4 regions of the uncultured Zoogloea sp. genome follow, and region 3 is predicted to be linked to each of the others. Evidence: riboswitches for the same ligand, from Rfam matches in the RefSeq annotation. Region 3 holds a riboswitch; each other region holds the start of a gene.
What was found. Region 3 has a riboswitch for cobalamin ahead of Q0672_RS07470 (hotdog domain-containing protein). Riboswitches for the same ligand answer to the same signal wherever they lie in the genome.

Region 1: it holds a riboswitch for cobalamin, as region 3 does, so the genes downstream of both, Q0672_RS05535 (energy-coupling factor ABC transporter permease) here and Q0672_RS07470 (hotdog domain-containing protein) in region 3, are expected to answer to the same signal.
Region 2: it holds a riboswitch for cobalamin, as region 3 does, so the genes downstream of both, Q0672_RS15595 (TonB-dependent receptor) here and Q0672_RS07470 (hotdog domain-containing protein) in region 3, are expected to answer to the same signal.
Region 4: it holds a riboswitch for cobalamin, as region 3 does, so the genes downstream of both, Q0672_RS23040 (cobaltochelatase subunit CobN) here and Q0672_RS07470 (hotdog domain-containing protein) in region 3, are expected to answer to the same signal.

What each region holds. Positions count from the first base shown of each region.
Region 1 covers NZ_CALAYQ010000038.1:78,767-85,890, forward strand. Annotated here, with positions in the region: gene Q0672_RS05515 (hypothetical protein) at 1-514, shown strand, start outside; gene Q0672_RS05520 (hypothetical protein) at 511-894, shown strand; gene Q0672_RS05525 (methyl-accepting chemotaxis protein) at 1,145-2,602, opposite strand; gene Q0672_RS05530 (PAS domain-containing protein) at 2,577-3,089, opposite strand; cobalamin riboswitch at 3,255-3,473, shown strand; gene Q0672_RS05535 (energy-coupling factor ABC transporter permease) at 3,688-4,326, shown strand; gene cobM (precorrin-4 C(11)-methyltransferase) at 4,330-5,130, shown strand; gene Q0672_RS05545 (sirohydrochlorin chelatase) at 5,127-6,014, shown strand; gene Q0672_RS05550 (precorrin-8X methylmutase) at 6,022-6,699, shown strand; partial or broken gene cbiD (cobalt-precorrin-5B (C(1))-methyltransferase CbiD) at 6,689-7,124, shown strand, end outside.
Region 2 covers NZ_CALAYQ010000138.1:7,924-15,047, forward strand. Annotated here, with positions in the region: gene cobO (cob(I)yrinic acid a,c-diamide adenosyltransferase) at 157-768, opposite strand; gene Q0672_RS15585 (ABC transporter ATP-binding protein) at 882-1,658, opposite strand; gene Q0672_RS15590 (iron ABC transporter permease) at 1,661-2,707, opposite strand; gene Q0672_RS15595 (TonB-dependent receptor) at 2,801-4,654, opposite strand; cobalamin riboswitch at 4,783-5,027, opposite strand; gene Q0672_RS15600 (TonB-dependent receptor) at 5,090-7,030, opposite strand.
Region 3 covers NZ_CALAYQ010000055.1:1,539-8,662, forward strand. Annotated here, with positions in the region: partial or broken gene Q0672_RS07455 (adenosylcobalamin-dependent ribonucleoside-diphosphate reductase) at 1-893, opposite strand, end outside; gene Q0672_RS07460 (PepSY domain-containing protein) at 1,662-3,113, opposite strand; gene Q0672_RS07465 (GNAT family N-acetyltransferase) at 3,210-3,719, opposite strand; gene Q0672_RS07470 (hotdog domain-containing protein) at 3,716-4,582, opposite strand; cobalamin riboswitch at 4,654-4,882, opposite strand; gene Q0672_RS07475 (ribonucleotide-diphosphate reductase subunit beta) at 4,945-6,021, opposite strand; gene Q0672_RS07480 (ribonucleoside-diphosphate reductase subunit alpha) at 6,018-7,124, opposite strand, start outside.
Region 4 covers NZ_CALAYQ010000209.1:52,639-59,762, reverse strand. Annotated here, with positions in the region: gene Q0672_RS23070 (efflux RND transporter periplasmic adaptor subunit) at 1-404, opposite strand, end outside; gene Q0672_RS23065 (TolC family protein) at 401-1,651, opposite strand; gene Q0672_RS23060 (hypothetical protein) at 1,752-2,381, opposite strand; gene Q0672_RS23055 (ATP/GTP-binding protein) at 2,387-2,926, opposite strand; gene Q0672_RS23050 (hypothetical protein) at 2,938-4,173, opposite strand; gene Q0672_RS23045 (hypothetical protein) at 4,194-4,592, opposite strand; cobalamin riboswitch at 4,896-5,113, shown strand; gene Q0672_RS23040 (cobaltochelatase subunit CobN) at 5,264-7,124, shown strand, end outside.

The sequences.
Region 1 (7,124 bases), on a different contig from region 3:
GTTTCGAAAGCCGTTGAGTCCTTTCGCCAAGCAGTATTCGGAAATTCTGAAACCGGGTTCCAAGCTCCCGCAGCCGAGCGATTTGCTGGCCCGAAAGGGCAGCATCGAAGCCGTGCTGGAAAGTGTCGGCAAATCACGTGCTACCGTTAATCGGTTGAGCATGGTGTTTCGCGTGGCGGGATCGACCCTGATTGTTCTGGACATCACAGTGACGACCATGGTCGTGATGCAGGTGCCTTCGGAACAGCGCGGTCGTACGGCTGCACGTGAATACACAGGCTTGGGCGTTGGTGCGGCAGGTGGTGTCGGCGGTGCGTGGGCCGGTTGCGTTTCCCTGGCGGCCATGGGATCGCCAACCCTGGCTGTACCGGTCGTTGGTGAGGTGACCACGGGGACGTTGTGTGTTGTCGGCGGTATTTTGGGCGGACTCGGAGGTGGCTGGATTGGGCGCGAGACCGGGAAAGCCGCGGGTGAAGCCGCTTACGATTTTGTGACGACGTTCAGATGGGAATGATCGGGCGCTACCTCAAACGCCTGGCTGCCTTGATTCGGCGGGGGCGAGTCGAAGCGCTGGCGGTTTCGGCTGACGCCGCTGGCGTGTCGATGGGTAGCGACCGGGTGTCGTGGTGTGACGTGCGTCGTCTGGATGCCTGCAAGCGCGACATCTACGCTGGCGAATTGCTTTGTCTGGTGATCCTTGCCAAGGATGGGCGCGTGTATGAATTCAACGAGGAAATGCCAGGCTGGCAGGCGCTCGGCGAAGCGATCGAGCGTTACCTGCCAGAATCATTGTCCCGCGCCGAGTGGGCAATGAAGCTGATTGCCGCGCCGTCGGGCGAGGTGGTGGCGGTTTTTCCCGCGGCTCGAACGGAGTGGTTTCGGGTACGGTCGTGATGCACGGCTTGACCCTGGGCTGACCACCGCCACGCAACGAGGCCGGCAACTCGGACAAACGCCGGCCGACTCGGACCCAACACCTTCCGGCTCAAGCCGCCACGGCAGGCATCTCGCCTCTGCGCTCAGGTGCTTCGACCACCGTCTCGAACTGCATGTGGCTCCCGGTTGATCGCGGGCCAGACGCACAAGCCTTGCTGCAGTTCCGCGAGCCCAGCACAACCCAGCCGACTACGGGGCTCCTGAACCTTCAGGCCCGCCCGGCGTGCTTGTCGACGACGAACTGGTCGAGCAGCTCCATCACCTGGCGGCTGCCGGTTTCCATGTTGTTGAGCTCGTCCACGATCTGCGACTGGATCGTGGCGTCGTTCTGCCAGTCCTTTTCGAGCAGCGCCAGCACCCGGTGGGCACTGTCGTGCACCAGCGCGTGGGGCGCCTCCAGCTTGCCGTAGGCCGGGAGCGTCCCGAACAGAGCCTTCCCGTCGCCCCGGTACCAGCGGCCCAGGCGGCACGCCTCGTGACCGACAGCCACCGGCGCACCGTGCTCGCAGTCACCATCGCTGTTGAGCGACAGGTAGGTGCGCTGCTTGTAGATCATGTGGTCGAGCTTCACCAGGGTCGCAAAGCTCTTGTCGTGCACCTCGGCGGCCTGACGCTCGGTCTCCCGGGCCGCCAGCGCGAAGCGCCCGAAGGTGGCGGCCAGATCGCCCACCACCTGCTGCGAACACGCAGTCATCTCCCTCATCTCGCGGGCATTCAACTGCATCGCCTCGCTCTGGCCGATCAGGCCCTGCATCACCTCACCGATCGACTGGGACGCACCGCGGGTCGTTTCGGCCAGCTTGCGCACCTCGTCCGCCACCACCGCAAAGCCACGGCCCGATTCACCGGCCCGGGCGGCCTCGATCGCCGCGTTGAGGGCCAGCAGGTTGGTCTGGTCGGAGATCTCGTTGATCAGCGCCACCGACATCGCCACCTCGCGGCTGCGGGCGGTCATCTCGTCGATGGCCGACGCCACCTGCAGGATGCGCGTGCCGATGCCGTCGAGCTGCGACACCACCTCGGTCACGGTGCGCTGACTCTCGCCCGCCTCGCTGGCGGTGGCCGTGGCGGTCGCCGCGGCTTCGTGCATCTGAGCGGTGATCGCCAGCATGTCGGCCTGGTTGCCGGTGAGGTTGTTGATCAGGTTGCCGGCGTTGAGCATGCCGGCGTTGCTCAGCAGCAGGGTCTTCATCTGGCCGCGCAGATGGGCCGCCATCGACGCCAGCAGGGTGTTGTGGGCGGTCATCGCCGCCTGCAGCCCGCCGTGCAGGCCGGAGCGCTGGCCGATGCGCGCGTAGCGCCCGTCCATCTGCGCCCGGAAGGCGCTTTCGGACTCGCGGAAATACGCCTCCAGCTGGTCGAGCAGATCGTTCATCGCCCACCCCAGCCGGCCGATCTCGTCCTGATCGCCGATGCCGGTGATGCGCGACGAGAAATCCCCCTCGCCGACCTTCCCGGCCAACGCCAGCAGCCCGTCCAGCGGCGCCAGCGCCTGCCGCAGCCGGCGCAGCCCCCAGGCGGCAAGCGCGACGCCCGCCACCAGCCACATCAGCATCAGCGGGTGCGATCCGCCGACGAAGAACCCCGTCACCAGCGCCGCCAGCAGCAGTGCCGCCTGGCCCCACAGGAGCAGCGCCAGCCTAGAGCGCAAGGACGAACTGTTCATAGCCCCTCCCGTTGAGCGCCTTCATCAGCACCGCGGTGCCCGCCTCGATGGCCCGCGCGGCCCCGGCCGCCGCTTCGGCAGTGGCCATCTCCCGGTACAGCGCGCTGGCTGCAGCCACCGCCTCGCGTTGCGGCTTGCGGCGCACCGAGGTGTAACCAACGATGCCGCGCTCCCCGTCCCGGTCCGGCGTCACGGTCGCCAGCACCCAGTAGAAGCTGCCGTCCCTGGCCATGTTCTTCACGTAGCCGATGAACTCCTGCCCCGCCGCGATGTGATCCCACAGCAGCTTGAACACCGCCCGCGGCATGTCCGGGTGGCGGATGATGTTGTGCTGGCTGCCCAGCAGCTCGGCCTCGGTGTAGCCCGATAGCGCGATGAAGATCCGGTTGGCGTAGAGAATCCGGCCCTTTGCGTCGGTCTTGGTGACGATGAAATCATCGTCACCCAGCGAACGCTCGACCGTCGTCGGCGAAACCCTCGGTTTCATGTTGTCCCTCTTCCTTCGTGCCCGCGCTGTCCGCGGTGTTTTGTCTGGTCGGGGTGATCGGACCTGTAATGCGTTGTCGGCACTGCCCGAACCGGGCTGAAGGCAGGATTCATAAAAAGCCGGCCCATCGGCACGAAGGCTTGCCGCGTCGTAGCACATGCGGTTAGACTCCGCCCCGTTACGGGTGCCGAGCCTGCGTCTGCAGGCAAGGTGAAACGGGAAGTCCGGTGACGTCGGGAGCACGCGCTCCCTGGCCATTCCGGCGCAGCCCCCGCTGCTGTAAGCCTGACGAATCTGCTCAACGCCACTGTGCTCGCGCACGGGAAGGTCGGCAGAAGAGGATGAAGGCGAGCCAGAAGACCGGCCTGTGACGTTTTGGTGTGGTATTGGCCCCGGGGTGTGGGCAGAGCCGACCGATGGGCTTGCCCGATCACTGTCCGTCCGTTCCCGTTCCATCCGCCTTTCCGGAACCACGTCCGCCATTGGTCTTCGCCTGCCCGGCCCGCTGGCCACCGGTCCGTCTTTTCGTCTTTCGCTGCTTCTGCGCGCCCCCTGATGCCTTGCCGCACTTCGTCCAATCGTCACGAAGGGAAGCAAGATGCACATCGAACCGGGGTACGTCGCCAGTGCCAAGATCCTCGCCGCCAACGCCGCCGCCGTCGCCCTGTTGGGCAGCCAGTCGGTCCACCTCCTCAAAGCGCCTCAGCTGATCGTCCGCAGCCTGATCGCAGCAGTCGCCTTCACCCTGTTCATGCAGGCCTTCCACCTGCCGGTGGGCCCGTCGGAGCTGCATTTCCTGGGCGCGATGCCGCTCTACCTGGCGCTCGGTTTCGTGCCGACGCTGTTCGGCTTCGCCCTCGGCCTGCTGGCCCAGGGGCTGATCTTCGCGCCGGCCGACCTGCTCCACCTGGGCGTGAATACCCTCTCGCTGGCCCTGCCGCTGGTGCTGGTGCATGCCACACTCGGCCAGCGCCTGCGCGCCGCCGACACGCGGCCCACCCTGCGCAGCATCCTCAAGCTCGACGCGGCCTTCTACGGCGGCGTCACCCTGATGATCGGCTTCTGGCTGGCCATCGGCGAGGTGGCCACACCGCTCAGCGCCTGGCTCTCCTTCGCCTCGTCCTACGCCGCCATCGTGGCCGTCGAGCCGATCCTCACGCTGCTGGCGGTGCATGCCATCGCCCGCAGCCAGCACAGCGCAGTGGTGCGGCTGTGCTTCCAGCCCCAGGCGGTCTGAGCCATGACCGGCAAGGTCTGGTTCGTGGGTGCCGGCCCCGGCGACCCTGAACTCCTCACCGTCAAGGGAAGGCGCCTGCTCGAAAGCGCCGGCGCGATCCTCTACGCCGGCTCGCTGGTGGATCAGGCGGCCACGCTGTTCGCCCCGCCGGGCTGCGAGATCCGCGACTCGAAGGACATGACCCTTGAGGAAATGACCGCCTGGCTCCTCGACCAGAGCGCCCGCCACGCCAGCGTGGTGCGCCTGCAGACCGGCGACCCCGGCCTGTACGGCGCACTGGTCGAGATGACCCGCCCGCTCACCGCCGCCGGCGTCGAGTGGGCGGTGGTGCCCGGCGTGTCGTCGGCCTTCGCGTCGGCCGCCGCCGCCGGCGAGACCCTGACCCTGCCGGAAGTCACCCAGACGGTGATCCTCACCCGCGTGGCCGGGCGCACGCCCATGCCGCCGGGCGAGGAGCTCGAAGCCCTCGCCGCCCACCGCAGCACCCTGTGCATCTTCCTGTCGATCACCCTGCTGCATGAGGTCCAGCGCGCCCTGCGCGCTGCCGGCTGGGCCGAGGACGCGCCGATCCTGGTCGTCCAGAAGGCCAGCTGGCCCGGCGACGAGAAGATCGTCCGCGGCACCCTCGCCGACATCAAGCAGCGCTGTCAGGCCGAGAAGATCGCCAGCCAGGCCATGATCATCGCCAGCCCCACCCTGGGCGCCGCCGACTGGCCGACCCTCGCCCGCTCCAAGCTCTACGACCCCGCCTTCGCACACCGTTTCCGCAAGGCAACGGCCCGCGCACCGGAGAACCCCGCATGAACGACACCGCCATCCTTCTGGTCGGCCACGGCTCCCGCAACCGGGACGGCAACACCGAGATCCTCCACTTCGCCGCCCAGTGGCGCGAGCGCCACCCCGCCTGGCGCATCGAAACCTGCTTCATCGAGCACGCCGACGTGCTCCTCGACGACGGCCTCGACCGCGCCGCCCGCGACGCCCGCCACGTGCTGGTGATCCCCTTCATCCTCAACGCCGCCGGCCACGTGAAGATGGAGCTGCCCGCCGCCATCGAAGCCGCCCGCGCCCGCCACCCGGCGGTGCGCTTCAGCTGCACCCGCCACCTGGGCATGGGCCGCGAGATCCTCCAGGTGCTGCAAGGCCAGCTCGACCGCCTGATGAAGGCCCTCGACATGCCCGACCCGCAGACCACCGGCGTGATCCTCCTCGGCCGCGGCTCGTCCGACGCCGGCGCCAACGGCGAGCTGGCCAAGATGGCCCGCTGGCTGTTCGAGGACAACGACTTCGAGCTGGTGGACCTCGCCTTCACCGGCGTCACCTGGCCGCGCCTCGAAAGCGTCGTCCAGCGCCAGGTGCGCCTGGGCATGACCCAGCTGGCGATCGTCCCGGTGTACCTCTTCACCGGCGTGCTGATGGAGCGCATCAAGGCCCAGGTGGCGCGCCTGCACGCCCAGTACCCGCAGATCGCCTTCGCGCTGGGCACCCACTTCGGGTTCGACAAGGGCGTCTTCGACCTCCTCGACGCCAAGGTCGCCGGCCACGCCCTGCCCGAAGGCGGGCTGCTCGAATGCGACGGCTGCAAATACCGCCAGGCCGCCGAAGCCGAGCACCTCCACGACCACAGCCACACCCACGTCCCGGGCCACGACCACGCGCACGTCCCCCCCGTCGCCGTCCATGCCTGAACCCACCATGCGCACCACCAACATCGTCACCGAACAGCTCACCGCCGCCGGCCGCGCCATCGAGCACGACTCCTTCGCCATCATCGACGCCGAAACCGGCCCCCACGCCTACAGCGCCGACCAGTGGCCGCTGGTGCGCCGGATGATCCACGCCAACGCCGACTTCGAGTTCAACGGCCTCACCACCTTCCACCCGCAGGCCATGCAGGCAGGCCTCGCCCGCATCCTGGCCGGCGGCACGCCCGTGGTGGCGGATGTCGAGATGATCTGCGTCGGCCTCTCGCGGCCCCGCCTCGACCACTTCGGCATCACCACCCACCAGTTCATCTCCGACCCCGACGTGATCGACGCCGCCCGCCGCGAAGACACCACCCGCGCCGTCCAGGCCATGCGCAAGGCCCACCGCTTCGGCCTGCTCGACGGCGCCATCGTCGGCATCGGCAACGCCCCCACCGCGCTCATCGAGGTGGTCCGGCTGATCCGCGAAGAAGGCGCCCGCCCCGCGCTGGTGATCGGCATGCCGGTCGGCTTCGTGTCGGCCGCCGAATCGAAGGACCTGCTGATGACCGTAGACGACGTGCCGTGGGTGGCGATCCGCGGCCGCAAGGGCGGCTCGACCCTGGTCGTCGCCGCCATCCACGCCCTCCTCGGCCAGGCCGAGGAACACCAGCGCAATGGCCGCTGAGCTCGCCGTGGCCGGCCACGCGGCCCCCGACAAGATCCGCAAGGGCGACCCGAAACGGGATCGCGGCAGCCGCACGGGCTTCTCCACCGGCGCCAATTCCGCCGCCGCCGCGGCCGCCGCCACCCTCGGGCTGGTCCATGGCCGGGTGCCGGATTTTGTGGACTGCGTGCTCCCCAACACCCAGCGGGTGCGCTTCCCGATCTGCGACGGCTGGACCGACGGCCAGCGCGCCCGGGCGGTCAGCATCAAGGACGCTGGCGACGACCCCGACGCCACCAACGGCGCCCACCTCACCGTCGAAGTCGAGCGCCTGCCCGGCGCCTCCGGGCAGATCGTGCTGCGCGGCGGGCCGGGCGTCGGCATCGTCACCAAGCCCGGCCTCGGCCTCGACGTGGGCGGCCCGGCCATCAACCCCGTCCCCCGCC
Region 2 (7,124 bases), on a different contig from region 3:
TAGGGACGGCCGATAAGGCGCGACATCGGCCGCGTCGCCCCACAAAAAGACAAGGCACATCCCTGTAGGTCGGACTTTAGTCCGACAGCGCGGGTTGAGCGGGTGAGGTTTGTCGGACTGAAGTCCGATCTACAGATCGAGGGGTGCGTCTTGCGCTCAGAACTCCACGCCGGCCTGGGCGGCGATGCCGGCCTTGAAGGCGTGTTTGGTGGCGCCCATGTCGGTGACGGTGTCGGCCACTTCGACCAGCGCATCGGGCGCGGCGCGGCCGGTGACGATGACGTGCTGGTGGGCGGGGCGGGCCTGGAGGTCGGCGATGACTTCGGCCACGTCGAGGTAGGCGTACTTGAGGACGATGTTGAGCTCGTCGAGGATCACGAGGCCGATAGCCGGGTCGCACAGGAAGGCGCGGGCCTGCTCCCAGCCTTCGCGGGCGCTGGCGATGTCGGCGGCGCGGTTCTGGGTGTCCCAGGTGAAGCCGTCGCCCATCACGTGCCAGCTCACGCCGGGCTGGCTGCGGAAGAAGGCTTCCTCGCCGGTGTCGGAGCGGCCCTTCACGAACTGCACCACGCCGGCCTGGAGGCCGTGGCCCAGCGCGCGGGCGAGCACGCCGAAGGCGGCGCTGGATTTGCCCTTGCCGTTGCCGGTGTTCACCAGCAGCACGCCGCGCTTGTCGGTGGCGGCGGCGATGGCGGCATCCACGACGGCCTTCTTGCGTTCCATGCGGGCCTTGTGGCGGGAGTCGAGGGTGGAGTCGGTGTCGGTCATGGGGTTCTCTCGATGGGGTTTTTTGGGTTTCTGTAGGTCGGACTTCAGTCCGACAAGCCCTGCCTGATCGACCCGCGATGTCGGACTAAAGTCCGACCTACAGGTCGACCTTGTTATACGGGCACGAACAGCGTGTCGTCGCCATCTGCCACGGCCCGCAGCGGGTGGCCGAAGGCGGCGGAGAGGCGGTCGACGGTGAGCACGGCGGCGGCAGGGCCGATCACGTGGCCGCCTTCGCCATCCAGCAGCAGCACGTGGCTGGCGTAGCGGGCGGCGAGGTTGATGTCGTGGAGCACCATCACCACGCCGGCGCCGCCTTTGGCGAGGCCGCGGAAATGATCGAGCACCGCCACCTGATGGTGCAGATCCAGGTGAGCCAGGGGTTCGTCGAGCAGATAGAGGCGCGGCTGCTGGACGAGCAGCGCGGCGATGGCGAGGCGCTGGCGCTCGCCGCCGGATAGCGTGGGCACCTGGCGTTCGGCAAAGCCGGCGAGGCCCATCGTCTCCAGCGCGGCCAGGGCGATGGCTTCGTCCTCCTCGCCTTCCCAATCCCAGCGGCCCAGATACGGGTGGCGGCCGACGAGGGCGGTTTCGAGCACGGTGGCGCTGAAGTAGTCCGGCTGGCTCTGGGCGAGCAGGCCGCGCAGGCAGGCTTCGTGGCCGCGGGGCCAGTCGCCGTAGGGTTTGCCGGAGAGCAGCACGCTGCCGCCAGCGGGCGGGCGCAGGCCGGAGAGGGTGTGCAGCAGGGTGCTCTTGCCGGCGCCGTTGCGGCCGAGGATGACCAGCGTGTCGGCGGGCTGGAGGGTGAAATCCAGATCGCGGCACACGCGGTGCCGGCCGACTTCGACGGCGAGGGCTTCGGTGCCGAGCACCGGGGGACGGGCGTCCATCTTCATCGCGGATGCCTCGTCAGCAAAAAGAGGAACACGGGTACGCCGAACAGCGCGGTGAGTACGCCCACCGGCAGCTGGATGGGCGCGACCACGGTGCGGGCCGCGGTGTCGGCAGCGGTGAGCAGCACCCCGCCGGCCAGGGTGGCGGCGGGCAGCAGCAGGCGCTGGTCGTTGCCGATGGCGAGGCGCACCAGATGCGGCACGATCAGCCCGACGAAACCCACCGAACCAACGGTGGTGACCGCCACGCCGGTGAGCAGCGCGCCCAGGCCATACACGAGCGCGCGCAGGCGGCCGACGCGCACGCCCAGCGCCCGGGCGGTGATCTCGCCCCGGGAGAGCAGGTTGAGCTCCCGCGCGAAGGGCAGCACCGCCACCAGCCCCAGGCCCAGCACGACAAGCGCCGGCCACGGCTGGGTGACGCTGCTGGCGTCGCCCATCAGCCAGAACAGCATGCCCTTGACCCGGCCTTCCGGCGCGAGGCTGAGCATCAGCGCCACGGCCGCGCCACAGCCGGCGGCGACGATGACGCCGGTGAGGAGGAGGCGGGTCTGCGTCCACGAGCCGTCGCCGTGGGCGAGGCCGAACACCAGCAGCGTCGCGCCCAGCGCGCCGATGAAGGCGCCGGCATCGATCCAGCCAGAGGCAGCCCCGGCCAGGATCGCCCCCAGCGCGCCCACCGCCGCGCCGCCGGAGATGCCCAGCACGTAGGGGTCGGCCAGCGGGTTGCGCAGCAGCACCTGCATCAGCGCGCCGGCCAGGGCCAGCAGGCCCCCGCAGGCAAAGGCGGCCACGGCGCGGGGCAGGCGCAGGGTGCGGATGATGTCGGATTCCATGCCGCCGCCGCTGCCGGTGAGGGCGGCGAGCAGATCGGCGTGGGAGACCGCCAACGCGCCGGCGGAGAGCGCCCACACAAAGGCGGCCAGCGCTGCGGCGACGAGGGCGGCGAGCACCAGCAGGGCGCGCTGCCGCCCGCGCCGGCCGGCGCCGGGGCGGGTAGCAGGCGCGGCGGCGCTGCGGGTGGCGAGGTGGAGCTCGTCGGCCATCGTCAGAAGGCCGCCTGCGGGCGGTGGGTGTGTGGGTTCATGGGTGTGTTCAGCGCCGGGCCGGGGTTGCCCGCGGCCCGGTTTGGTTACGAATTACCTCGGGGCGTAGCGTACGCCGAAGAAGACGTTGGCGCCGGGGGTGTTGTAGCCGAAGGCGGTCTCGTACTGCTTGTCGAGCAGGTTGTTGGCCCGGCCTTCGACGCTCCAGTCGGGCGTGACGGCGTACTTCACGAAGGCGTTGAGAAGGCCGTAGCCGCCCAGCCGGTCGCGTTCGGTGGCGGTGGCGAGGGCGCTGCTGCTGAAGCTGACCGCATCGTAACGGCCACCCACGCCCTGCAGCTCGACGCCAGCGGTGATGCGCTCGACTTTGCGACTGACGCGGAAGTGGCCGCTCTGTTTGGCCCGGCGCGGCAGGCTGGCATCGGAGTCGCGGTCCTTGGCGTCGAGGAAATCGATGCCGGCTTCCAGATCGAACCCCGCCAGCCGGGTGCCACCCGCCAGCGATACGCCCTGCACCAGCGCCTCGCGCACGTTGGACGGCATCGAGCGGCCGGTGCTGGGGTTGCGGAAGGTGACGATCATGTCGGAGATGCGGTTGCGGAACACCGTGAGGCTGGCAAAGCTGCCGCCCTGCGACCACAGCAGGCCGAGCTCCTTGTTGTAGGCGTTTTCGGGCTTGAGGTTGGCGTTGCCGAAGCCGGGGTAGTACAGCTCGTTGAAGGTGGGCGCGCGGAAGGCCGAGCCGATGCTGCCGGTGAAGCGCAGGCCGTTGGCGATCTGGTAGCCGTAGCCCGCGTAGCCGGTGGTCTTGCCGCCGTACTGGCTGTTCTCGTCGTGACGGGCGTTGAGCTGCACGGTGTGGGCGCCCAGGCCGGCGGTCCAGCCGAGGAGCGCCGAGTTGACGGTACGCCCGCCATCGAAGGCGCCTTCGCTGAGCACCTTTTGATGGAGGTTTTCGTAGGCGGCCATCAGGGTACCGACGGGCAGGCGGATGTCGTGCTGCCAGGCGAGCTGGTCCTGGGTGGTGCGGATGGTGGAGCCGGCGGGCTTGCTGAGCATGAAGCCTTCGTAGCTATCCACCGACTGGCCGAAGCGCAGGGTGCTCGTCCAGCTGGCGGCGAGGCGGTTGCGGCTGTGGAGGCTCCAGACGCGCTGGGCGGAGTTGTTGTAGTTGTTGAAGCTGGCTTCGCCGTCGTAGAAGTTGCGGCCTTCGGTGGCGAGGAAGGTGGCGCCCAGCTCGTGGCCGTCGGCGAGGCGGTAGCCCAGGTTGCCGGAGACGCTGGTGTTGCGATACGGATCGTGGTCGGGGTTGTAGCCGGTGGCCTTGCGCATCTTGGCGCTGGTGCCTTCGGTCTCGGTGTAGCCGCCGCGCAGGGCGTAGCTGAGGCGCTCGGTGCCGCCAGTGACGCCGGCGGAGACTTCCCGCGCGCCGTAGCTGCCGGCGCCGGCAAAGGCGTCGACGCGCGGTGCACCCTGGCCCTTGCGGGTGAAGATCTGGACGACGCCGCTCATGGCGTCGGCGCCGTAGAGGGCCGAGGCCGGGCCGCGGACGATCTCGATGCGTTCAATCTGCGACAGGGGGATGTCCTGCCAGCTGGCGGTGCCGGTGGTGGCGGAGCCGATGCGCATGCCGTCGATGAGCAGGATGGTGTGGTTGCCGTTGCCGCCGCGCATGAAGATGGAGGTGCTCTTGCCGGGGCCGCCGTTGGTGGCCATCTGGATGCCCGGCTGGCGGGCGAGGAGTTCGGGCAGGCCGAAACTGGCGCCGGCCTGTTCGATCCGGGCGCGGTCGATCACGGTGACGTCGGCGATGGCCTCGTCGGCACGCTGGGCCTGGCGCGACGCGGTAACGACCACGAGGGGCTGTTCGGCGTCGGCGGCAAGGCCGGTGAGGGGGAATGCGGTGGCCACGGCGAGGGCGGCAAGGGTGGGGCGGATGAAGGTCATGGAGGTCTCCCGAGCCGGGCGGCGTCCCCGCCAACCCGGTGGTTTGCTGGTGAAAGCACCCGGAGGAGAGGCTGGCCCGGGACGGTCGGAAACCGTCCGGCGTGCGCCTGCCACCACCCCGTGGCACTTCCGCTTGAGGCAACCGAGGCCGGTATCCGGGCTTGCAGTGGGGCGGGGCCGTTGAAACCGGCACCGCCGCGGCGCGTCGCCTTCCCAGGCCGAAGGGCCCAGTGGCGCAGTGACGCGTCGTGTTCCTGCTTACCGTTGCGGGGGCAGCACAGGCCTTGCGGCTTCGGCGAGAAGCGCGCGCACCTGTTTCCCGTTTAACCCCCGGGCCTGCCGGCCCGGGGGCACCTTGGTCACGTCGATCGGCCAGCAGCGGTGCCGCCGGCCAAAGGTTCCTGCTGGTTTGAAGCTGTGATGAAGCGCGGCGACTCAGCGGAAGTCGTAGCGCACCGAGCCGAACAGGGTGCGGCCTTCCGCCGGGTAGAAGTAGTAGTCGCCGGCAAAGGACGAATACAGCGCGTAGGGCGCGTACTTCTGGTTGGTGGCGTTGGCGAGGCGCAGCTGCAGGGTCACGTCACGCACCTTCCAGTCGGCGTGCAGATCGAGGATGCCGTAGCCGTCGAGCATCTCCTTGGTGTTGTCGAAGTCGCCCCCGAAGCGGCGCTTGCCCACGTGGGTCCAGGTGGCGCCGTAGCGGCCGGCGGTGGCGGCGTCGAACACCGCGCCCACCCGGTACTTGAGGTTGGGCACGAGGGTGACGGTGTTGCCGCTGTAGGGGCCATCCACGAACTTGGCGTTCTGGGTGATGAGGCCGGCGTTGAGCTCGAGCTTGCGCAGGGCGCGCCAGCGGGCTTCGAGCTCGAGGCCTTCGCGGCGGGTGCGGTCGAAGTTCTCGTTGGCGTAGGTGATGGGGTTGTAGCCGATCTCGTCGGTGAGGCTGAGACGGTAGATGGCGCCTTGCAGCAGCAGGCCGTCGGCCTTGTAGCGGGCGCCGACTTCGAGGTTGGTGCCGTGCTGGGGCCGCACGTTGCCGCCGGTGAACACCGGGGCGTAGGTGAGCGGGTCGTAGCCGAAGAGCTCGTCGGTGTTGGCAAAGCGGAACACCTGGCCCCAGCGGGTGAACAGCCGGGTGCTGCGGTCGAGATCCCACGCGAGGCCGGCCTCGAAGGCGTTGCGGGCGTGGGTGGCTTCGCCGTCGATGCCATTGGCGCGATCTTCGGCGTGCTGACGGACGATCTGCCGGCGCCCGCCCAGGGTGAGGTGCAGGTCGGAGCGCAGCGAGGTGGTGTTCTGGACGTAGAAGGCGCGGGACAGCTGGGAACCAGCTTGATCCAGCGCAACGTTGTCGACCTTGCCGTGGAACACATCCAGCCCGGCGACGGTGGTGCTGGCCAGCCCCGCCAGCCCGTGGCGCCACTGCAGGCGCGGGGTGAAGGCGGTGGTATCGCGGTTGGCGATGTAGGGCGTGGCGCCGTACACGGCGTTCTGGCGCGAGGTGTTGTAGGTGATCTCGCCTTCGAGCATCAGGGTGTCGGTGATGGCGTAGCGTACGCCCGGGCGCAGGCGGTAGCCCTCGCGCTTCTGGTGGTCGGTGAGGCTGCGGGCGCGGGATGCGTCGGCGTCGTAGTCGGCGCGCTTGATGGAGCCCGGCAGGCCGTTGGAATCGCCATAGGCGGCCACGTCGACGAAGACTTCGCGCTCGTCGCCGAGGATGTGCCCGACCCGGCCGGAGACGGCGCGCTGGTCGCCCTGGGTGTTCTTGCGCCAGCCGTTCACGTCGGCGTAGTTGGCAAACACGTTGAAGTAGGTGGCGTCGGCCGAACCGGCGGCGGACACATCGACCCGGTGATAGCCGTAGCTGCCGAGGGTGAGCCCGGCGCTGGCGCGGGGGGCACCGGATTTGTCGGTGATGATGTTGATCACGCCGCCCACGCTGCGGTCGCCGAACAGCACGCCGCCGGTGCCGCGCATCACCTCGACGCGATCGACGTTCTGCAGCGGGATGGCCGACCAGTCGATGCCGCTCATGTCCACCGGGTTGAGGCGCTGGCCGTCGAGGAGGATCAGGGTGTTGCTGCCGGCCGCTTCGCCGAAGCCGCGCAGGTCGACCACGGTGTCGATGCCCAGCGCGCCGGACATGGGGCGCACGTCGATGCCGGCGGCGAGGCCGAGCACGTCGGGCAGGCTGGCGCCGCCGCTCTTGGCGATGTCGTCGCGGCTGATGCGGGTGAGGCTGACGGGGGCTTTGGAGTCGGCGTCGTCGAAGCGGCTGGCGCTGACGACGACTTCGGGCTGCACGTCGGCAGCGAAGGCCGGCGCGGCAAGGGCGGCAGCCACGGCGAGCGCGACGGCGGAATGGCGGTTGATCATTTTTATGTGTTCTCCCTGGCCCGCTGGCGTCCCCGCCGAATCGGGCAAATCATGTGTGGAAGCACGCGAAGGGGGAGAAACTGGGAGAGGCGCC
Region 3 (7,124 bases):
GTGGCCTCGATGGTCTCGCAGTAGTAGAGGTTGTTGTCCTTGTTCATCCGATCAAGGAACAGGATGCCCGGCTCGGCGTGGTCGTAGGTGGAGCGCATGACCTGATCCCACAGGTCACGGGCGCGCACCTTGCGGTACACCCACAGCCCGTCGTCGCGCTGGTAGCCGCCAGCGGCCTTGATCTCGTTGGAGGGCTCGGCCTTGTGGGCGAGTTCCACATCGCCATCGGATTCGACGGCCTGCATGAACAGGTCGGTCACGGCGATGGAGATGTTGAAGTTGGTGAGGTCGCCGTGATCCTTGGCGTGGATGAATTCCTCGATGTCCGGGTGGTCGCAGCGCAGCACGCCCATCTGGGCGCCGCGGCGGGAGCCGGCGGATTCGACGGTCTCGCAGGAGCGGTCGAAGACGCGCATGTACGAGACCGGGCCGGAGGCGTTGGACTGGGTGCCGCGCACCATCGCGCCCTTCGGACGGATGGAGGAGAAGTCGTAGCCGACGCCGCCGCCGCGACGCATGGTCTCGGCGGACTGGGCCAGCGCGGTGTAGATGCCGCAGCGGCCGTCGACGGATTCGGTGATCGAATCACCCACCGGCTGCACGAAGCAGTTGATCAGCGTGGCGGCCAGGTTGGTGCCGGCGGCGGAGTTGATGCGGCCGGCGGGCACGAAGCCGCGCTCCTGGGCTTCCAGGAACTTGGTCTCCCAGAACAGGCGCTTTTCTTCGGATTCCATCGCCGCCAGGGCACGGGCGACGCGCAGGCGCACGTCGGAGATGGTCTGCTCGTTGCCCTTGGCGTATTTCTCCAGCAGGACCTCGCCGGAGATCTCCTGCGGTTCGAGGTTGGCGGCGGTGGCGGGCTGGACTTTGGCGGTTTTGGTCGTGGCGGTCATGGCTCTTGGATGGCTGATCGGTAATGATGTAAGTCGGCGCATAGCTTACCCCCGGAGAAAGAAATGAGCAAAAATTTTTGACCTTTAAAAACAAATACTTAAAAAAATCAATAGTGCTTCAAAACTTTTTTTTCTACTACATGTAGTAGTGTTTTTAGGCTGGAAAATCAAGGAAAAAACTTCGGCAAGGTGGCTCAGGCCTTTGATTTGTCGGGAAAATGCGGCCCCGTGGATGCCGAAATCCTGCGTGGGCGGGGGCAGATGACGGCCCCGGAGGCCCTCCGCGCGGGAGGGTTTTTCGGGGGCGGGGGATGCGGAACGGATGGGATGCCCGGCCGTATGGTGTGCCTCGCGCGTGTGGAAGGGCTGGCAAGGTGAGGCGTGCCGGTGAGCGCGCGGGCTGCGCTACGGCCCCGGGGGTGGGCTGCCGGCTGTGGCGTGACGGGGTTGGCGAGCCACTCGCCGGCCTTGGTGGTGATGGCCTCATGGGACAGCACTTCGCTGGCCATGTCTTCGGCCACCCGAACGAGATTGGCCTCCACGCCATCGATCTCGAGCGCGATCTTCAGTCGCCGCCCGGCGCCCGTCAGGGTGGATTCGACCCGCACCCGGATGGCGTTTGGGTGGCTGGGGGGATGAGTGCTCCGCCGGCGATCTCGTCGAGCGTCTCGGGGCGGGTGGGGCTACGGTTGGGGCGGATCAGGATCAGTGCCCCGTCCATCGGCGGCTACACGTCAATCCCGGGGGAGGGTCCGGGCATTGTCGTTTTCAGCGGGCGGATGCCTTGCGGTGGCGCAGCCGTCTCCACGCGAGCACGCAGCCGCTCCCGGCGAGGAGTGCGCCCAGGAGGCACAGGCCCGTGGCGAGCCCTTCGCGGAGCGTCGGCAGGGCGTGCAGGGGCGGAATGTCGAGCCGGTGCAGGCCGTTGAAGATCCAGCGGTGCAGGCGGTTGGCGTCATCGATGCGGGACAGAACACGGCCGGTGGCGGGGTCGAGATACCAGGTGGTGTCCTCGGCGTCGGCGAGGCGGATGCGTGCGGCCGGGAAGACCGCCTGATTGCGTCGGCCGTAGTGGTACAGGTCGGGCGCGTGGATGAGCTCGGCGCTGGCGACCGGATGGCCCTCGATGGCCGCGATGGCGGTGGCGAGGGTTTCCGGCGTGAAGGGCGTGGCCGGGCGGGCCTGGTCGTCGATGCGTTGGATGGCGCCCGGGGTGCGTGCTTCCAGATAGCTCCGGCCGCCAAAGCGATACCACTCGGCCTCCCGGGCGTCGGGCACCTGGGTGAGCTGGCGGTGGAGCAGGGCGAGGTCGTCCGACGGGCTGAACGCCACGCCGGCCAGCTTCTGGGCGGCGCCCTTCGGCAGGCTGCTGAAGGCCAGCAGGCCGAAGGGATGATTCGACAGCCAGCCCGACACCAGCCAGGTGGCGGCCAGCCCGCCCACGGAAACGCCGAGCAGGTGATGCCAGCGTTTCCAGCCCCGGTAGGGCGTGACCGCGCCCCGCGGATAGCGCCGTCGCAGGCGCAGGCGCTGGATGCCCAGGATCAGCCCGGCGGCCACCGTGAGCATCGCCGCGGCCGGCAGCCACAGCACCAGCTGGCGCCACAGGGTGGTGTCGTCGCCGCGCAAGGGGGTGAAGTAGATCCAGTGGGCGACGGTGCCGATCCAGCTCCAGCCCCGCTCGAAGCGGGTGGTGTCCAGCAGCACCTCGCCACTGCGGGACGAGACGTAGAGATCGGTGCCTGCCGCGTCGTCCAGGGACACGCGCAGCAGCGGGCGGTGAGGGTTGTAGGTGGTGTAGACAGTCCATTGGTCGCGCTCGACGCTTTCGACGCCGGTGGTTGGCGCGCCGGGCAGGAAGTGCCGCGCGGCGGCCGTGGCGGTGTCGGGCGTGACGGCTACCAGCGTGCCGTCGTCGGCCCACACGCTGCAGGCCTCTTTGCCGGCGCTGAAATGGAACACCGGACGCCCGTCGGCCATTGCCAGCCGGGCGCTGCGGGGTTTCTCCACGCAAGCCTGGGCGGCGACGGCCGGGCTGATGCGGATGGCGTCCGGCTGCAGTGGTTCGAGGTGTGCCAGCCGCTCCTCGGTCGTCAGCTTGGGGAAGGGCACGTAGAGCATCACGATGCCCGACACGAACCAGCCGAGGATCAGCACCCCAGTGACGATGCCGAGCCAGCGGTGGGCGAGGTGAAGCAGGCGGAGAAGGCGGTGTTTCATCAGGGCTTGGGGCGTGAGGGCCGGGGAGTGTAAGTGGATTCGGCGGTGACTGCGTCTGTTTCGGGCGCGCAGCACGCGGCTGTGCGCCCGGGTGGATCAGCAGGGGATAGGGTTCGGGCTGGCCCGGGTACGTGGCGTGGTCGGGCTGGGTGCGGCAGGCGAGACCAGCACCGTCAGCCGTGGTGGCTCGAAACGCTGCAACTTGCGCAGGCCGAGCCTGGCCACGATCCGCCGGGCGGCCGGGTGGCCTTCGATGCACAGCACCCGCTCCAGGCCGTTGCCCTCCGCCCAGGCGACTACCGCTTCAAACAGCCGGGTGGCCAGACCCGCCCCGCGCCAGGGTGCGAGCACGCTGAAGCCCAGCTCGCCGCTGTTTCCGGCGACGCCCAGATGCGCCAGGGCGAGGGGTGGATGCTCCGCCGGGCCGATTGCCAGCACGAGGTCGCGGGCAAAATCGACGCGCGCCACATAGGCCCGGATGCTGGTGTCAGACTGGGGCGCGTTGAAGCGGCTGACCCTTTCGGCCGGGTTGAGGGCGAGGAGGTGGGCGAGCACCCGCAGGCGGGCGTCGCCCCCCAGACGCAGGGAGGTGGACTGGGGGTTCATCCCGCGCTCCCGGACTGATGGGCTGCGCCGACCGGCGTGGGGCGGCCCGCTTCGTCGATGGCCACGAAGACGAACGATGCCCGCGTGCACAGCCGCGACCCGGCCTGCCGGGGTGTCTCGGCGGTCATGGTCACCTCCACGCAGAGTGAGGTGCGTCCCACCGAGCTGACCCGGGCGCGGGTCTCGACGATGTCGCCCACCCGGGCCGGGGCGACGAAGTCGAGGGTCTCGCTGGAAGCCATCACCACCGGCTTGCGGGCCCGGCGGGTGGCGGCGACCAGCGCAGCCTTGCCCAGCCAGTCGAGGGCCTGCCCACCGTGGAGGATGCCCCGGTGATTGACCTGCCCGGGAAAGACGATCTCCACCACCCGCACCACGTCGGCGGGTACGGCGTCCAGGAGGGGGATGGATTCGGTGGATTCCGTCTCGTCGCCCACTGCCACCATCACAAAATGCCCGGTGAGGCAGAGGGTGCGTTCGCCGGTGAGCATGTCCTCGGCGCACAGGCGGGCTTCCACGTCCACCGAGCGGCGCCCGGTGCGGACGATCCGCCCGCTCACCTCGGCCAGATGGCCGGCGGGCACTGGTGAGCGGAAGTGGGTCTGGCTGAGGGCGGCGGTGACGACGGTGCGGCGTAGCCGGCGGCTGGCAAGGACGAAGGCGAACTTGTCCATCATCGCCAGCGCGGCGCCGCCGAAGAGGGTGCCATGGTGGTTCGACTGGCCGGGAAAGACCACGTCGACGAGGGAGAACAGCTCGCCCGGCGCGGGGGCTGGCAGCAGGCGGTCGAGGGGATCGCGCAGGTCGTCGGCGGTGGTGGGAAGGGGCTGGGCCGCGGTGGCCGGGGTGTGGGTGTGGGACATGGTGAGGCTCCTGGTCGGACTGTCCGCTACCCCGCGGACGGTCGATGGCAGATCCACCTGCCCGGTGGGGCAGATGGCGTGGCGCGGCAGGCCGGTCTCCGGGCTCGCAAGTCTTGACCCTTCGCCTTCCCGGACGTATCCAGTGGCGGGCGGCTTCGGGAGAAGCCAGCCGTGAAGGGTCCGCACTTGCCTACCGTTGCGGGGGCAGCCGGGGCTTGGCGGCGGACTGGCCGCCGCGTACCCCGTTCCCGTTTCACCCGGTTTCGCCGGAAGGGCGGAACCAGGCACCTGTCGCAGGGGGTGCAGCCGCCCGGGATCGGGCTTGGCGCCGGCTGCGCGGCGCCGGGCAGGCGCTGGCCGGGTCAATCCCAGGCTAGCGCGCCGCCCGTCTGGTACTCGGTGACGCGGGTTTCGAAGAAGTTCTTCTCCTTGCGCAGGTTGGCCTGCTCGTCGAGCCAGGGCAGCACGTTGGTGGCGCCGGGGAAGGGTTCGGCCAGCCCCACCTGACGGGCGCGGCGGTTGGCCATGAAGCGGAACTGATCCATGTGCAGCCCGGCGTTGTAGCCCAGGATGGGCGAACCCAGGATGTAGGCGGCGTAGTCGGCCTCGGCGGCCTCGGCTTCATCCCACAGGGTGCGCAGGACGGCGGGGTCGAGGCTGAGCCCTTCCTCCTTCAGCAGCTCGCGCACCACGCGGATGCCGAAGGCGCAGTGGAGCACCTCGTCACGCATGATGTACTGGAGCTGCTCGGCGGCGCCCTTCATCAGGCCCCGGCGCTGCAGGGCGAAGATGGGCGTGAAGCCGTTGTAGAACCAGCAGCCTTCGAAGATCGCCGCAAAGAAGAAGTAGGACAGGGCGAACTCGTGGAGGTTGGCCCGGTCACGCAGGTCGAAATCCGGGCGCATCACCCGTTCCAGGCGGCGGCTGGCGAGGGCGATCTTGCCGTGAATGGCCGGCACCACCCGGTAGCGGTTGTAGATCTCCTGCTGGTCGAGGCCGATGGTCTCGATGCAGTGCTGGTAGGTCCAGGTGTGCAGGGCTTCCTCGTACACCTGGCGGGCCTGGTAGATCTGCAGTTCGGGCGCCCTCATCTTCTCCATCACCGCCAGCCCGATGTTGCGCATGGCGAGGATGTCGGAGGTGGTGAGGTAGGCCAGCACGTTTTCGAAGACGTGGCGCTCGGCGTCGGTGAGCTTGTGGTGATAGTCGTGCACGTCCTGGGCCATGGAGATTTCGAGCGGCGTCCAGTGGTTGCGGTTGGCCTTGAGGAAGAACTCCCACGCCCAGGGGTATTTGAACGGGGCGAGCTGGTTGATGTCGGCCCGGCCGCCGACGATGCGCTTGTCGGCGGCGTTGATGGCAGCCCGGGCGTCGGTGGCCATGGCGGGCACCGGGGCCGGCGCGGGAATGTCCCAGTCGTTGAAGCGGGCGGTGCTCATTGGCAGGCCTCGCATTCCGGGTTGTCGATGGCGCAGAAGCGGGGGGCTTCGTCGGCGGGCGGGGTGTCGTCGCGGCCACCGGATTTTTCGAGCTGGCTGGCGCCCAGGGTGCGCAGGTAATAGGTGGTCTTGAGGCCGCGCAGCCAGGCGAGCTTGTAGATCTCGTCGAGCTTGCGGCCGGAGGGCGTGGCGAGATAGAGGTTGAGGGACTGGGCCTGGTCGATCCACTTCTGACGGCGGGCGGCAGCTTCGATCAGCCATTCGGGCTCGATCTCGAAGGCGGTGGCGTAGCGGGCCTTGATCTCGTCGGGCACCCGGTCGATGCGGGCGAGGGCGCCGTCGAAGTACTTGAGGTCGGCCACCATCACCTCGTCCCACAGGTCGAGGGCCTTGAGGTCGCGCACCAGGGCTTCGTTCACCACCGTGAATTCGCCTGACAGGTTGGATTTGACGTAGAGGTTCTGGTAGGCCGGCTCGATGCTGGCCGACACGCCGACGATGTTGGAAATGGTGGCGGTGGGGGCGATGGCCACGCAGTTGGCGTTGCGCATGCCGTGGCGGGCGATGCGGGCGCGCAGGGCGGGCCAGTCGAGGTGGCTGTCGCGGTTCACCTCCAGTTGGCCGCCGCGGCCGGCGGCGAGCAGGTCGAGGGAATCGGGCGGCAGGATGCCCCGGCTCCACAGGCTGCCCTCGAAGCTCCCGTAGCGGCCGCGCTCCCGGGCGAGTTCGGTGGAGGCGCGGTAGGCCTGATAGCACACGGCCTCCATCGACTGGTCGGCAAACGTCACCGCGGCTTCGCTGGCGTAAGGCAGGCCGAGGGCGTACAGGCAGTCGGCAAAACCCATGATGCCGAGGCCCACCGGGCGATGGCGCAGGTTGGCCCGGCGTGCCTTTGGGGTGGCGTAGAAGTTGATGTCCACCACGTTGTCGAGCATGCGCATGGCGGTCTGCACGCTGCGGGCGAGCTTGTCCTGGTCGAGGGCGCCGTCCTTCAGGTGGGCGAGCAGGTTGATCGAGCCCAGGTTGCACACGGCGGTCTCGTCGTCCGAGGTGTTGAGGGTGATCTCGGTGCACAGGTTGGAGCTGCGCACCACGCCCACGTG
Region 4 (7,124 bases), on a different contig from region 3:
TGCTGGGCGTCGGCCTGGGCCTTGGCCAGATCGGCGGCGGCGGTGCCCAGTTCGGGGGCGTCCAGCACGGCCAGCACGGTGCCGGCCTTCACGGTGTCGCCGATGTTGGCGTGGATCTCGACGACCCGGCCGGCGATCGGGGCGACCAGCCGGGCGGTGGCGTTCTCGTCGTAGCTGATGCGGGCGGCCAGGGGCTCGTCCATCGGCACCGGGGCGAGGGCTGCGCGTTCGGTCTTGATCTGGGCCAGTTGGGGCGCGGCGGTGGGGAAGCGCAGCACGCCGGGTTCGGCGGAGGGGCGCTGGATGGCCGGCTCGTCGGGTTTGGCGGGGGCGCTCGGGCGCAGGTACCAGGCGCCGGCGGCGACGGCGGCCACGAGGGCGACGATGATGGGCGTGCGTTTCATGGGGTGGCTCCGGCCAGACGCAGTATCAGGGCGGCGCGGGCGACATCGGCCCGGGCCTGGACGGCTTCGATGCGCGCGGCGCGCAGGTTGCGCTGGGTGTCGAGGTAATCGGTGAGGCTCATGCCGCCTTTCTGGATGGCGACGTCGGCGCCGCGGCCGGCCCGCTCGGCGGCGGGCAGCACCACGTCGCGCAGGCGGGCGTGGCGGCTGCGGGCGGCGGCCAGTTCGGCCTGCAGGCGGGCCTGTTCGCTGGCAACCGACTGGCGGGTGGCGTCGAGCTGCTGTTCGGCGGTGGTGTAGTCGGCTTCGCTCCGGGCGATGTCGCCCCGGTAGTCGTAGCCGAGGAACAGCGGAACAGAGATGCTGACGCCGTAGGTGTTGCGGCCGTCGGGCGGGTAGTGCTCGTATTGCACGCCGACGGAGACGTCGCGGGTGCGCTGGGCACGGGCGAGTTCGCGCAGGGCGCTGGCCTGGGCCACGCGCTGGCGGGCGGCGAGGATATCCACGCGTTCGGCGTCGGTCTGCGCCGGGGCCACGGCGTCGTCGCCGGGCCAGTCGTCGGTGGTCTGCAGGGTGCCCGCCGGCAGCCGGTTGCCGAGCAGGCGGGCCAGGGCGATGCGCGCGCGGGACAGGGCGAGCTCGGCCTGCACGGCGTCGTTGGCGACGCGGGCGGCGTCGGCGGCAAAGCGGGCCACGTCCACCCCGGCCAGGTCGCCGGCCTTGCCGCGCACCTCGGCGGCGTCGGCGGCGCGGCGGGCGAGGGCGGCGTTTTCGTCGGCGATGCGGCGCACCTCGCGGGCGGCGCGCAGGTCGACCCAGGCGCTGGCCAGTTCGATGCGGGCGAGGCGGATGGTGTTGTCGAGATCGAGGCCGGTGGCAGCGAGGTTGCGGTCGGCGGCGGCCAGGCGCAGGTCACGCTTGTCGCCCCGTTCGATCATCTGATCGACCCGCAGCACGTTGTCCACCGGGCGATCCCAGTAGCCGCCGTTGCCGCTGCGGGTCGGGTTGATGCTGGTGACCGAGGCGGTGACGATGGGGTTGGGCCGGGCCCCGGCGATGTCGATGCCGGCGCGGGCCCCGGCCACGGCTGCGCGCGCCTGGAGGATGGTCGGGTTGGCGTCGAGCAGGCGCTTTTCGGCGTCCTGCAGGCTGAGGGGCGGGGTGTCGGCGGTCTGGGCCTGGCTGATGGCCGGCAGCAGCAGCGCGGCGCTCAGCAGGTGCCGGGTGAGGCGGCGAAGGGGCAGCAAGGGACGTATTCCATCGGGCAGTGAGATCCAGATGTGAAGTCTAGGAGCGGAGTCTGTCCGTCACCTGACTACTTCCTTGCGCGGAGCTTGCGTCGCAGTGTCAGCTGGTTACGGTGCTGTCGGCCGTGGCGGGGAGCACGCTGGCGAGGGGGCCGTAGCGCTGGTGGAGCAGCCAGACCAGATCGACCAGCGGGGGCTGGTTGAGGTGGGGCACGCCGGCCAGGATGAGCACGAAACGGTGGCTGCCCACGTAGAGCGGCCAGAAGCCGATCTGGCTGTGGCCGGCGGCGTCGGGAATCGACCAGGCGCTGCCGTAGAGGCTCAGATCCTGGTTGATGACTCGCTGGTGGCGGTTGTGCAGGCTGGCCAGATCGGCCGACAGGGCGGCCAGGGCTTCGGCCTGCGGGGTGGTGAAGCCGGTGCTGGCGAGGTGAAAGCCGTGGGCGTCGGCCAGCAGCGCGCTGCGGCTGCCGGCGAGGGGCGGGAGCAGGCTTTGCAGGGCGGCTTCGATGGTGTCGCGGGGGGCGCAGCGGGGGGCGTCGAGGTACTGGATCCAGCCCGCGGTGGCGAGCCGGCGCACGAAGCCGTCGTCCTCGTCGTGCCACGCGGGGCTGGCCGGCTGGGCGAAGAGCAGGCGGATGAAGCCGCGCAGGCGGTCTTCGGCCTGGGCGGCGGCCGCAAAGTAGGCGCCGGCCGGGGTGGGGAGCAGGAAGCGGCGGGGCGCGTCCATGGGGGTCAGGCGCTGGCCACCGGGTCGATGACGCTTAGCACGGCTTCGATCAGCAGGCACACGTCGCGGCGGGCGCGGGCGTCCACCTCGAACACCGGCACGCAGCCGAAGCCGGCCCGGTCGAGCTCCTGCTGGTAGTCGGACAGGCTGGGGGTGGCGGCGAGATCCACGTGGGTGACGCCGATGGCCACGGCCGTCTTGCGGATGAAGCCGCTGAAGGCGCCCAGGTAGAAGCGCAGCTCCTTGAGCGGGTCGCCGCGGGAGTTGTCGATCAGCAGGATCAGCGCGATGCCGCCTTCGGTGAGGATCTCCCACATGAAGTCGAAGCGCTGCTGGCCCGGCGTGCCGTAGAGGTGGATGGTGCTGCCGTCGGCCAGCTTCATCGCGCCGTAGTCCATCGCCACCGTGGTGTTGGGCTTGAGCTCGCGGACTTCGTCGGAGGCGGCGGCGTCAGTGCGTACCGGCGGGATGTCGCTGGCGGCGGTGACGGCGGTGGTCTTGCCGGCGCCGACGGGGCCGGCAAAGATGATCTTGTAGTGGCTCATCAGCGCAGGCCTCAGCCAGCTGCGGCTTCTCCGAGGCGGGCGCCCAGCAGCTTGCCGAGGATGCGCTTGAACAGGCCGCGCATCGGCGGGGCGGCTTCGGCCGGACCGGCGACGACCTGCCGGCTGACGATGCGGGCGGCGGCGAGGGCGGCCGGGTTGGCGGCCAGCTCGACCAGACCGAGGGCGTGGCAGGCGCTGTAGAAGGCGAACACGTAGCGCTGCGGGATGCCCAGCATGCTCACGGTGTCACGCAGGCTGTAGCCGCCCCGCGACCACAGGCCGGCGATGCGCATGGCTTCGGGCGGCACGGCGAGGCGGGTGAGGTTGGGCCAGCTGTGCAGGCGCACCGGGTGATCCAGGCTGGTGCCCCGGGGCAGGCGCCCGCGGGAGGCCCACAGGGCCACGTCCCATTCGAGGGCTTCGAGGGGGCGGCTTTCGAGCGTGTCCATGCGCACGGCGTCGCCGGGCTCGACGCGGCTCATCTTCACCGTGCCGCGGGTGGGCAGCTGGGCCAGGGCGCGCAGGGCGTTGGTGCTGCGGGCCTGGAGCGCCTTGCCGCTCTGCGGGTCGAGGTAGAGGGCGGTGCCGCTGGCGTCGTCGATGCGCATCGGGCGGTGGATTTCCCGGGCGTGGGCGACGGCGCGGGTGATCTCGCCCTGCAGGAACTGGTCCGGGGTGTAATAGATGGCGTTGCGGGCGATCAGGTCGTCGAGATCCACATCGGGCATCGAGCCCACATAGAAGGTGGACAGGCGCTCTTCGAGCTGGCGCAGGAGGGCCACCGGATCGGCGTTGGCGAGGCGCGGCTCGGTGCGGTTGAAGAGCATCTCGACGGGCATTTCGTCGGGGATGCTGTCGGCGTCCTCGAGGGTGCCGGTGTCGATGGCCGCCACGGGGGCTTCGACGACCGGCGCAGGCGGCAGCAGGCGGCGGGCCTGTTCGAGGGCGGCCGAGAAGGCGGCGAGGCCCACCGGCTTGGTGACCGGGATGGTCAGCGGGTCGTTGTCCAGCGGCGCCTTCTGGGTGCTGACGATCAGTGGGCGGCCCGGGTAGAGCAGGCGATGACCTTCGAGGAGGTAGCGGCCCAGGTCGTTGTCGATGTCGATGAAGGCCACGTCGGCGGCGGTTTCATCGGTGATCTGACAGGCACGGGAGTCCACGCGCGAGAGGAATATCTCGAAGGCGTACAGCGAGCGGCTGTCCATGCCGGTGTGGCAGAGGCGGAGCGTAGGCTGGGCGGTCATCATGGTGTTTCTCCCGAAGGCGGTCAGAGGGCCGGGGTGGTCATGCCGACCAGGCCGCGCGTCAATACCGAGCGGCTGGCCGGGGGTTGTACGTTTTCGTCGGCGCGCACGCCGCTGGCGAGGTGGCTGGCGAGGAAGCGGCGCTGGGGCGGGTCGAGCTGCAGGGCGGTCTGCGACAGCATCGCGGACTTCAGGCCGACGCCCCGCTCGGCCAGCACGATGAACAGATCCACCAGGGCGCCGTAGGTCGCGTCGCCGTCGCCCAGCTGCCAGGCGATCAGGATCCGCCGGGTGTGGCTGGTCAGGTCGTCCGGCTGGCGAGCCAGATGCATCTCCAGGTGCGCGAGCAGTCGTCCGGCCTCGCCCCGCAGGTGCAGTATGTTGCTGTCAGGCTGCTGGAAGGCGGGTTCGGGTCGTTCCAAGTCGGAGCCCCTGGCTGGGTGAGTTCGATCACGCCCGATGTCGTGCGTGATATGACGATCGGGCTCGATTATAGGGGGCTCGACGGCGACGAAACCGGCCGCTTTGATTACTTCTGTTATTTATACAGATTTTGACAAAGCTGCCTGTCAAATGCTGACATGCGGCCCGGATTGGGTCTTGATCCGTCCGAAAATCGAGAAAATTTACCCAGCCTTGGCCTGGCGACGCCCCGGGCTGAGGGGGCTCCGACACGCCCGCAGGTGACATCCGGCTTGCCGGGCTGCCGACTTTGTCTTAACCTCGGCGTCCCTGTTCCTCCGGGTGCCCGATCCGCCTTCGCGGAAACGGCCAAACGGGAAGTCCGGTGACGTCGGCGGCAAGCCCTCCGACCATTCCGGCGCAGCCCCCGCTGCTGTAAGCCAGACGACTCCATCCACATGCCACTGGGCACCAGCCCGGGAAGGCGGATGGGGAAGGACGACGGCGAGCCAGAAGACCGGCCCGAGGACATTGTTTCTGCTGAGCCCCGGGGTGCGGGCCTGGCGAGCGAAATGTGTCCGTCCGCCGGCCAGCCCGGCGTCCGTCCTCCTGCCGGCGTGTCCCGCCGCGCGGTTTCGTTCCGTCTTTTCTCGTCCCCGTCCGGCCCGGCGATCCGGCCCATGGAGACGGGATGTCAGGACCACACTCAGGCTTTTGCCGCACCCTCGCTCGCGCCCTGCTCGCCGCGGCCCTGCTGGCCGCGCTACCGGCGAGCGCGGCGACGCTGTTCGGTGTCGTCACCGACCGCGCCGCGCCGGCCGCCGTCGAAGGCGCCCGCAAGCACCTCGCCAGCCATCCCCGCGACCGCGTCGTGCTGCGCACGCCGGCCCAGCTCCTCGCCGCCAGCGATCGCCAGCTGCGCCAGTGGCTCGACGCCGACGCGGTGCTGGCGGTGTCGGTATTCGGCGATCCGGCCCGCCGGCTGGTCGACGCCCTGCCGGCCAGCCGTGCCACCACCGTGCTGGCGATGAACGGCGAGCAGCGCCTGAACCTGCACAGCCGCGGCGCGGCCGGCGCGCTGGCGGATTTCCCCGCCGACACCCTGCGCCAGCTCGCCGCCGAGCAGCCGCCCGCGGAGGCCCTCGATGCCGCCGCCGCTCACCCGCCCGCCGCGGCATGGCTCGCCGCCCGCCGTAGCTGGCAGGCCGGCGGTGCCGACAACCTCGCCGGCCTGTACGCCCACCTGCTCGCCGGCAAGGCGCTCCCGCCGCCGCTGCCCGAACCGGCCCTGCGCCTGCGGGTGGGCGAGGTGGAGCGTACCGACGCCAGCGCTTGGCGATCCGGCCTGCTGCCCGCCGGCCCGGCGCTGGCGGTGCTGGATCTCGCCAACATCGAATCCGGCACCGCCGCGGCGATCTGCGGCGAATCCCGCCGCCAGGGTCTGCCCTGCGCCGAGGTGCTGACCCGCTGGGGCGGCGCCTCGCGGGAGGCCATCGAGCGCCTGCCCGAACTCCTCGCCCCGGCCCGGCCTGCGGCGCTGGTGGTGGTGCAGGACTTTGTGGTCGGCGCCGCCGAGAACCGCGAGGCCGTCACCGAAGCCCTGAAGAAGCTGGATGTGCCGGTCATCAAGGCGATCCGCCTCACCGAGCGCACCGCCACCCAGTGGCGCCTGTCGCCCGAGGGGCTGCCGGTGGATTCGGTGCAGTACCGGGTGGCGTTGCCCGAGCTGCAGGGCATCGGTCAGCCCATCGTGGTGTCGGCGGTGGGGGCGGGGCGAGTTGATCCGCTCACCGGCGTCGAGCTGCGCCGCACCGAGCCCATCGCCGCCGAGATCACCCGGCTGGTGGCCCGCGCCACCCGCTGGCAGCAGCTTCGCGCCAAGGCCAACGCCGACAAGCGGGTGGCCATCGTCTACTACAACCACCCGCCAGGCCGGCAGAACATCGGCGCCGACAACCTGGACGTGCCCGCCTCGCTGTTCGCCATCCTCACGCGCCTGAAGGCCGAGGGCTACGACACCGGCGAGCTGCCCGCGTCGCCCGCGTCGCTGCTCGACGGGATCATGGCCCGGGGCGTGAATCTGCCCGAAGACAAGACCGCGCTGGCCGAGCTCTCCCGCGAGGTGGCCGGTGTGAGCGCCGCCGACTACAAAGCGTGGTTCGCCGGCCTGCCCGAGCGGGTGCGCGGCGAGATGGTCTCCGGCCCCCTCGGCCGGCTCCACGCCGAGGTGCTGGAAGCCGAACGCGCCGGCGAGCGCAGTCTGGGGCGCAAGCGGGTGGAATCGGTGATGAAGGAGCTCCACCATCTGGCCGAAGGCGCGGATCACCCGCGCCGCGCCGAGGCCATCGCCGGCCTGAAGGAACTCGAAGCCGGCTACCGCGGCTGCCTCGCCGACGTGCCCCTGCGCAGGTGCGAGAGCCTGTCCAACCTCGCGTGGCGGATCGTCGGCTACGGCGTCGAGGGCCTGCGCGGCTGGGGCGCTGCGCCGGGCAAGGTGATGGTGGCGGACGGCAAGCTGCTGGTGCCGGGGCTCACCTTCGGCAAGGTCTTCG